Hydrogenophaga sp. SL48: one gene and its partner. The protein of the gene in region 2 binds, or shares a complex with, the protein of the main gene of each other region. Links are inferred from orthologs where the notes say so. Each region holds a gene or a part of one and is shown on either strand. Other genes may lie near its edges.

Region 1 (4,549 bases), 820 kb from region 2 along the record:
GGCCATGCCACTGATGCTGGCCTGGTGGTTCCAGCGTCGCGAGGGGCAGCTGTCGCCGCTGGACTTCGCGGTGGCGGCGCTGTTGCTGGCGGTGCCGGCGGCGCTCATCCTCAAGCAGCCCGACCTGGGCACGACCCTGCTGGTGCTGGCCTCGGGCCTGGCGGTGATCTTTTTCGCCGGACTGAGCTGGAAGCTCATCATCCCGCCGGTGCTGATTGCTGTGGCCGGTGTCGTGGTGCTGATCGTCATGGAGCCGCAATGGTGCGCGCCCGATGTGGACTGGAAGGTGTTGCACGAGTACCAGCGCCAGCGTGTCTGCACGTTGCTCGATCCGTCCAAGGACCCGCTGGGCAAGGGGTTTCACATCATCCAGGGCATGATCGCCATCGGCTCCGGCGGGGTCTGGGGCAAGGGCTTCATGCAGGGAACGCAGACCCACCTGGAGTTCATCCCCGAGCGCACCACCGACTTCATCTACGCCGCGTTCTCCGAGGAGTTCGGGCTGGTGGGCACGCTGGCGCTGATGCTGGCGTTCATTTTCCTCATCGTGCGCGGGCTGACCATCGCGCTCGAAGCGCCGACCCTGTTTGCCCGGTTGCTCGCCGGGGCCATGACGCTCAACATCTTTGTCTACGCCTTTGTGAACATGGGCATGGTCAGCGGCATCCTGCCGGTGGTGGGCGTTCCGCTGCCGTTCGTCAGCTACGGTGGCACCGCCATGGTGACCATGGGTGTGGGGCTGGGCATCCTGATGTCCATCGCCAAATCCAAGCGGCTGATGCAGTCGTGACGGGCGATGACCCCCACGCTCCGCCGCTGCGCGGGTCGCTGCCCCCCGAGGGGGCTGACCTCGCTCGGGAGCGGCCCTTCGCTGCGGTCGCTGGCCCCCACACTCCGCCGCTGCGCGGGCCGTTGCCCACGGTCCAGGTTGCGGTGGTCGGTGCCGGCAACATGGGCGGCGCGATGGTTGCGCGCCTGTGTGAACTGGGTTGGTCGGTGGTCGTGTGCGACATCGACCCCTTGCGCCAGCAGCAGGCGCTGGAGGCGGGTGCCCATCTCGCCGACACGCCTGACACCGCTGCCCGGGCATTGAAGACAGACGGTGTGCTGATCGTCTGCGTGGTCGACGCCAGCCAGTCGCACCAGGTGTTGTTCGGCGAACACGGCGCGGGCCCGGCGCTGCAACCCGGCCAGGTGGTGATGCTGTGCCCCACCATTTCCCCGCAGGACACCGAGGCGCTGGCCTCGGTACTGGCCGAGCGGGGCGTCGGCTGCATCGACGCACCGATGTCCGGCGGCCCGGCCCGGGCGCGCGACGGCAGCATGAGCCTGATGGTGGCCGCGCCGACGGCGCTGCTGGCGCGCCACGCCGCCCTGCTGGACGCGCTGTCATCGAAGGTGTTTCGCCTTGGCGAGCGCGTGGGTGATGGCGCGCGCACGAAGCTGGTCAACAACCTGCTGGCGGGCATCAACCTCGTGGGCGCGGCCGAGGCGCTGGCGCTGGCCGACCGCCTGGGCCTGGACCTGGGCACGACGCTGGACGTGATCGAGCAGTCCAGCGGTCAGAGCTGGATCGGATCCGACCGCATGCGCCGGGCCATCGCAGGCGACCTCGCGCCGCGCGCCCACGTGACCCTGCTCGAAAAAGACACCCGGCTTGCGGTGGTGGAAGCGCAAGAGGCGGGCTTCAATGGCCCGCTGGGCGCTGCGGCGGCCGGTGTCTTCGCCCAGGCCCACGCGGCGGGCATGGCTGAGCTGGACGACGCCGCCTTGCTGCCCCTGCTGCGGCAGACCGGCCGCTGATCCACACGCCGCGCCCGGCTCACCGGTCACCAAGACCACGCGCCCAGCGCGTGGACCCCACCCTTCATACAATGGCCCCCATGATTGCTCGCGAACCCACCCTTGCCCGCCTCGCCACCGCCGAAAACCTGCTGCTCACGCCCTACGGGCTGAACACCTCCCTGCTGCACAAGGCGCTGGGTGAAATCATGTCGCACGGCGTCGACGATGCCGACCTCTATTTCCAGACCACGCGCAGCGAGGGCTGGAGCCTGGAGGAGGGCATCGTCAAGACTGGCAGCTTCAGCATCGACCAGGGCGTCGGCGTGCGCGCGGTCAGCGGTGAAAAGACGGCCTTCGCCTACTCGGACGACCTGTCATGGGACTCGCTGATCGACGCGGCGCGCACCGTGCGCTCCATTTCCGGCCAGGGCCAGAGTCGCAAGGTCCGCAGCCCGGCGGCCAAAGTGTCGAAATCTCGCTCGCTTTACCCGGGCCTGGACCCGATCGCCACGCTCGACAGCACCGCCAAGGTGGCGCTGCTGGAAACCGTGGAAAAACTCGCCAAGGCCAAGGACCCGCGCGTGGTGCAGGTCATGGCCGGTCTGGCCGCCGAACACGACGTGGTGCTGATCGCCCGTGCCGACGGCACCCTGGCCGCCGACGTGCGGCCGCTGATTCGCCTGTCCGTGACGGTGATCGCCGAGCAGAACGGCCGCCGCGAGGTGGGCAGTTCGGGCGGCGGCGGCCGTTTCGGGCTCGCCTACTTTGACGAGGCCATGGTGCAGTCTTATGTGGACGAAGCCGTGTCTTCGGCCCTGACCAACCTCGACGCCCGCCCCGCGCCCGCCGGCGAAATGACCGTGGTGCTCGGCCCGGGCTGGCCCGGCATCCTGCTGCACGAAGCGGTGGGCCATGGCCTGGAGGGTGACTTCAACCGCAAGGGCTCCAGCGCGTTCGCCGGCCGCATCGGCCAGCGCGTGGCGGCCAAGGGCGTGACCGTGCTCGACGACGGCACCATCGCCGACCGCCGCGGCTCGCTCAACGTCGATGACGAAGGCCACACCTCGCAAAAGAACGTGCTGATCGAAGACGGCATCCTGCGTGGCTACATCCAGGACGCCATGAACGCGCGCCTGATGGGTGTCAAGCCCACCGGCAACGGCCGCCGCGAGAGCTACGCCCACGTGCCCATGCCGCGCATGACCAACACCTACATGCTGGGCGGCGACAAGAGCGCCGAGGAAATCGTGGCCAGCATGAAGAAGGGGCTGTACGCCACCAACTTCGGTGGTGGTCAGGTCGACATCACCAGCGGCAAGTTCGTGTTCTCCGCCAGCCAGGCCTACTGGGTGGAAAACGGGCAGATCCAGTACCCGGTGAAAGGCGCCACGCTGGTCGGTAGCGGCCCCGAGTCGCTCAAGAAGATCAGCATGATCGGCAACGACATGCGGCTGGACAGCGGCGTGGGCACCTGCGGCAAGGAAGGCCAGAGCGTGCCCGTGGGCGTGGGCCAGCCGACGCTGCGCATCGACGGCCTGACGGTCGGCGGCACGGCCTGAGATCGGATAGCATCTTCTGTATCGGGAACACAGCCTCCCGAGTTCCTTCGGGAATAGACGGTTTCCGTCCAAGTGCTGGCCACCTCCTCATGTGGAGCGCCAACCATGGAAACCGTTGAATTGAACCCCAGCCACGCCATCAGCCCCAGCGCCTTCGTGGCGCTCTTGGGCCAGCCCGACACCCCTCTGATCCTGGACGTGCGTCGCACCGAGCGCTTTGAGCTGAGCCCCGCGCTGCTGCCGTTGGCGCAGCACGTGGCCCCTGACAGCCTGGGCACCTGGCTGGGCGACCGTCCCCCGCAAGCGGCCGTCGTGTGCTGCGTGTACGGTCACGAGGTCAGCCAGCACGCCGCTGCCCGGTTGCGCGACGCGGGCTGGGATGCTCGCTACCTGCTGGGCGGCATCGAGGGCGGTGAGGCCGGCGTGGACAGCCCCGCGCTGTTGCAGGCGCTGGGCGCATCGCCGGTGCCGCTGGTGCGCAAGCGCCCTGACCTGGGCGTCACCGGCGCCGGCGGTTCCCGGTGGATCACACGGGCACGCCCCAAGATCGACCGCATCGCCTGCCCCTGGCTGATCCGCCGTTTCATCGACCGCGAGGCTGTTTTTTTCTACGTGCCCACCGCCGAGGTGCTGGCGCAGGCCGAGCAGCGCCAGGCCGTGGCTTTCGACATCCCCGGGGCGCCGATGTCTCACGAGGGGGAGTGCTGCAGCTTCGATGCCTTGCTCTGCGCCTTCGGCCTGAGCCTGCCAGCGCTCGACCTGTTGGCCGTGATCGTGCGCGGGGCCGACACCGACCGGCTGGAGCTGGCCGCGCCCGCTGCGGGTTTGCTGGCGGTGTCGCTGGGCATGTCGCGCCGGCACGCCGACAACGACCACGCCATGCTGGAGGCCATGATGCCGGTGTACGACGCCCTCTACGCTTGGTGCGTGGATCAGGTCGGGGGTCACGCCGAAACCCACAACTGGAGACCTGAATGACAGTGCCGCGCCACGTGAATTTCTGGGAGGCCCTGCGCTTCTGGCTCAAGCTGGGCTTCATCAGCTTCGGTGGCCCGGCCGGTCAGATCGCCGTCATGCACCGCGAACTGGTGGAGCAGAAGCGCTGGATCAGCGAGCAGCGCTTCCTGCACGCGCTGAACTACTGCATGCTGCTGCCCGGCCCCGAGGCGCAGCAGCTCGCCACCTACATCGGCTGGCTGCTGCAC
Region 2 (4,515 bases):
GAGGTAAGGCCCTTCGATCAGGTCGATGCAGTAGGGCACGGCCGTGAAGATCCCGTTGACCTTCTGGCTGCCGTCCGGGTTCTTCAGGCCTTCCAGCGTTTCGGCGATCGCCTTGGGCTGCCCCGGCAGGTTGATGATCAGGCTCTGGTCGCGGATCACCGCCACCTGGCGCGAGAGGATGGCGGTGGGCACGAAGGCCAGGCTGATCTGGCGCATCTGTTCGCCAAAACCGGGCATCTCCTTGTGGGCCACGGCCAGCGTGGCCTCGGGCGTCACGTCGCGTTTGGCCGGACCGGTGCCGCCGGTGGTGAGCACCAGCGCGCAGCCGGCGTCCACCAGCTGAATCAGGGTCTCGCTGATCTTCGCCTGCTCGTCGGGGATCAGGCGCGGCTCGAAGGTGATGGGGTTTTTCAGCGCGCGCGTGAGCCAGTCCTGCAGCGCCGGCAGGCCCTTGTCTTCGTAGACACCGCTGCTGGCGCGGTCGCTGATGGAGACGATGCCGATGCGCACCGGCGCGGGGGTGAGGGTATCGGTCACGGCTCAGTCCTCCTGCGGTTCTTCGGCGTCGTCTGCCGATGCGTCGTTGGGCGTGAGCGCGGTGCGCACGATCTGGAAGATCTCGCGGTAGGCCTTGCCGTGGCGCAGGGCCTCGCCCGGGCGCTCCGTCACGGCCTGCGCGTCCTTGCGCGCCTGGCGGATCAGGGCGCGCAGGTGCTGCACGTCGGCGGCCGGGTCCTGTTCCAGCCAGCGCGTGAGCGCGTCGTCGTCGGCGATCAGCTTGTCGCGCCACTGTTCGGCCTGGTGCAGCGCCAGCGTGGCCTGGGCCGAGGGCTTGCGCTGTTCTTCGAGCGCGGCTTCGATGGCGCTGATGACGCCGTCATCCAGCTTGCGCATGAGCTTGCCGATGAACTGCATCTGGCGGCGCCGGCCTTCGAAGTTGGTGATGCGCTTGGCGTCGGCCACGGCATCGATCAGCTTCTCGGACAGGCCATGCGTCTCGATCAGGCGCGTCATGAGACTGGCGTTGAGCGTGAGCAGGTTTTCGCCGAGCAATTGGAGGCGGTCGCTCTCTTTTTTCAGGTCGGTCTTGCTCATGTCGACCGAACCCTTGAGCTCGCGCTTGAGTTCCAGGTCGAGCTCGCTGCCCTCGGCAACGAACTGGCCACGGACGAAGTAGCCTTTGGTGGGTTTGCGGGACATCGGGTTTCTTCAAATGGGCTTGTGCAGGGCCTGCAGCAGCCAGAGGGGGGCGGCAAGTATCATAGCCGTCGACATGAAAAAAGCCCCCAACACCCCGTCCCAAGCCCCTTCCTCCACCGCCAGCCAGCCGCTCGCCGGTTTCCAGTACGCACGCAGCCAGTTCGAGGAGCTGGTGGACCTCGCGCTGGGCCATGCCAAAAAGCTGGGCGCCACCGACGCCGGGGCCGAGGTGTCCGAAGGCGCCGGCCTGAGCGTGTCGGTGCGCAAGGGTGAGCTGGAGAACGTGGAGCGCAACCGCGACAAGTCGCTCGGCGTGACGGTGTACCTGGGGCAGAAGCGCGGCAACGCCTCCACCTCCGATTTTTCACCCGCTGCCGTGCGCCAGACGGTGCAGGCGGCCTACGACATCGCCCGCTTCACCGCCGAAGACCCGGTGGCCGGTCTGCCCGACCCCGAAGACATCGCCGACAGTTACCCCGACCTCGACCTCTTCCACCCCTGGGCGATCGACTCCGAAGAGGCGCTGCGCATCGCGCTGGCCTGCGAGGCCGCGGCCTTCGCCACCAGCAAGAAGATCAGCAACAGCGAAGGCGCGGGCGTGTCGGCCCAGCAGTCGCACTTTTTCACCGCCCACATGCGCGGCGGCGAACGCGGCAAACCCGGCATCTTCAGCGGCGGCTACGCCAGCTCGCGCCACAGCCTGTCGGTGGCGCCGATCGCCGGCAAGGGCGCGAACATGCAGCGCGACCACTGGTACAGCTCGATGCGTTCGCCCGACGACCTCGCCACCCCCGAAGCGGTGGGCCGCTACGCCGCCGAGCGCACGCTCGCGCGCCTGAACGGCCGCAAGATCGCCACCACCGAATGCCCGGTGCTGTTCGAGTCGCCGCTGGCCGCCGGCCTGCTGGGCGCCTACGTGCAGGCCACCAGCGGCGGTGCGCTGTACCGCAAGACCACCTTCCTGAACAACAGCCTCGGCAAGCGGGTGATGGCGAAACACCTCGACATCGTCGAAGACCCCCATGTGATCAACGGCAAGGGCAGCTCGCCGTTTGACGACGAAGGCGTGCGCACCGTCAAACGCAAGGTGCTGAGCGCGGGCAAGGTGCTGGGCTACTTTCTCTCCACCTACTCGGCGCGCAAGCTCGGCATGCGCACCACGGGCAACGCAGGTGGCTCGCACAACCTCACGCTCACCAGCCGCCTGACCCAGCCCGGCGACGACCTCAAGGCCATGCTGCAGAAGCTCGGTCGTGGCCTGTTCGTCACCGAGCTGATGGGGCAGGGCGTGAACTACGTGACCGGCGACTACTCGCGCGGCGCCTCGGGCTACTGGGTGGAAAACGGCGTGATCGCCTACCCGGTGCACGAGATCACCATCGCGGGCAACCTCAAGGACATGTTCCAGGGCATCGAGGCCGTGGGCGCCGACGCCTACAACTACGGCGCCAAGACCGTGGGCTCGATCCTCATCAACAAGATGAAGGTGGCGGGAAGTTGAAAGCCCCCAAGCGTCCCGCGCCTCCCGGGCGCAGGCCGGGGCTCCGCCGCTGCGCGGGTCGCTGCCCCCCGAGGGGGCTGTGCCGCCTTGGGAGCGGCCCGGCGGCGGCCCTGTTCCGTTGATTCGGTTCCTTGGTCATGCGTCCCGAAGCCCTGGCGCTGCTGGCGGCCGCCTGCTGGGCCGTCTCCAGCCTGTTCTCCGCGCCACCCGCCCAGCGCCTGGGCGCGTTCGCGTTCAGCCGCTGGCGCATGGTGTTTGCCTCGCTGATCCTCTGGGGCCTGGCGCTGGCCAGTGGCGGCTGGCGCAGCCTGGACATGGCCACCGTCGCCCTGCTGGGGCTCTCGGGCGTGGTCGGCATCTTCATCGGTGACACGGCGCTGTTCTCCTGCATGAACCGGCTCGGGCCACGGCGCTCGGGCGTGCTGTACGCCACCCACGCGCTGTTCTCCTGTGTGCTGGCCTGGGCCTGGCTGGGCGAGACCGTGTGGGGCTGGGCCTTGCTGGGCAGCGGCCTGCTGGTCGGGGGCGTGATGGTGGCCGTGGCCTGGGGCAAGCGCGGCGATGAAACCCACGCCTGGGAGCAGACGCGCGGGCCGCTGGCCATCGGGGTGGGGCTGGGGCTGCTCTCGGCGCTGTGCCAGTCGCTGGGCACCTTGATGATCAAGCCGCTCATGGTCACCGGCGTCGATCCGGTGGCGGCATCTGCCACGCGCATGAGCCTGGCCCTGGGGGCGCACACGCTGCTGTTCGCGTCGGGTTGGTCGGGTGCGCGGGCGCAAGCGCCTTTGCGGCGGCAGGACGCCTTCCTGATCTTCATGAGTGCGGCCGTGGCCATGGCGCTGGGCATGACCCTGATCCTGATCGCGCTGCGCGACGGTCAGGCCGGCCTGGTGGCCGTCATGTCCTCGGTCACGCCGGTACTGATCCTGCCCTTGCTGTGGCTGGTGTACCGCCGCCGGCCGGCGACGGGCGCGTGGCTCGGCGCCGCGCTGGCCGTGGCGGGCACGGCCTTGATCCTGGGTTGAGCGGTCGCAGCGGCGGAGTGTGGGGGCCCTATTTCTTCCGCTGCACGAACAGGTTGCGTTTCGCGTCCTCCGGGTAGGCGAAGGTCACCGAGCCGCTGCGCACCTTGCCCATCACCAGCATGTTGGGTGTGACGGCGTCCTTGTCGTCCAGGCTGAAAGGCTTGTCGTAGGTCGCGACCACCCCGTAGTACACGCGCGGGATGTTTTCCAGTGCCCCCTTGACGGCCGGGCCAGTGAACTTGCCGTCCCGGATGCCGAACAGCGCGTAGGTCAGCAGGTAGGTGCTGTCGTAGGCCTGGGCGGCCGCCATCGGCACGGCGATCTTTTGCTTGAACTTGCGCGAGTACGCGCTGAGAAAGGCCGCGCGCCGCTCATTGCTGGGTTCGGCGATGAAGGTCTGTGCCATCAGTGCGCCGTCGCCGGCCGCCTTGGCGCCATCAATGAAAAACGGAAACGAGAGGGGCCAGGCGCCCACCTGGGGCACGTCCCACTTGAGGTCGCGCCGGCCGTTGGCAATCGCCGCGTTTTCCGGGCCGACGGTGTAGCTGAACACCACGTTGGCGCCCGCGGCCTGTGCTGCTTTCAACGGCTCCTTCAGGTCTTTCACGCCCAGCGGAAAGCGCGCCACGTGCACCGCCTTGAGGTTCTTCGCCGCCAGCGCGGCCTCGACGTCCTTCAGCCCGGCCTCGCCGTATCCCGTGGTGTCGGCAAAGATGGCCACCTTGGTCCAGCCGCGTTTGACCAGGTCGTCCACCACGAACGGGGCCTGGATCGAGTCACGCGCCGAGG

What was found. Proteins that work in one complex are often made in the same cells at the same time.
Region 1: the proteins of pmbA (region 2) and tldD are in contact, whole or in part, in a solved structure (PDB 5NJ9), measured with the Escherichia coli proteins. The link is inferred for Hydrogenophaga sp. SL48 from one-to-one orthologs.

Annotation. Positions count from the first base shown.
Region 1 is NZ_CP063400.1:3,754,238-3,758,786, reverse strand. The notes cover bases 1,266-4,113. They hold tldD (metalloprotease TldD), read left to right. Parts: upstream 1,266-1,883; coding sequence 1,884-3,344; downstream 3,345-4,113. Other genes in these bases: IM738_RS17785 (chromate resistance protein ChrB domain-containing protein), read left to right, coding at 3,450-4,113; IM738_RS17795 (NAD(P)-dependent oxidoreductase), read left to right, coding at 1,266-1,803. In the rest of the region: rod shape-determining protein RodA, read left to right, coding at 1-790; more of IM738_RS17795, read left to right, coding at 913-1,265; more of IM738_RS17785, read left to right, coding at 4,114-4,322; chrA (chromate efflux transporter), read left to right, coding at 4,319-4,549. UniProt on the Escherichia coli protein: Metalloprotease involved in CcdA degradation. Suppresses the inhibitory activity of the carbon storage regulator (CsrA).
Region 2 is NZ_CP063400.1:2,930,611-2,935,125, reverse strand. The notes cover bases 680-3,487. They hold pmbA (metalloprotease PmbA), read left to right. Parts: upstream 680-1,273; coding sequence 1,274-2,701; downstream 2,702-3,487. Other genes in these bases: IM738_RS13855 (DMT family transporter), read left to right, coding at 2,839-3,487; yjgA (ribosome biogenesis factor YjgA), read right to left, coding at 680-1,200. Also shown: mog (molybdopterin adenylyltransferase), read right to left, coding at 1-537; more of yjgA, read right to left, coding at 541-679; more of IM738_RS13855, read left to right, coding at 3,488-3,726; IM738_RS13850 (ABC transporter substrate-binding protein), read right to left, coding at 3,755-4,515.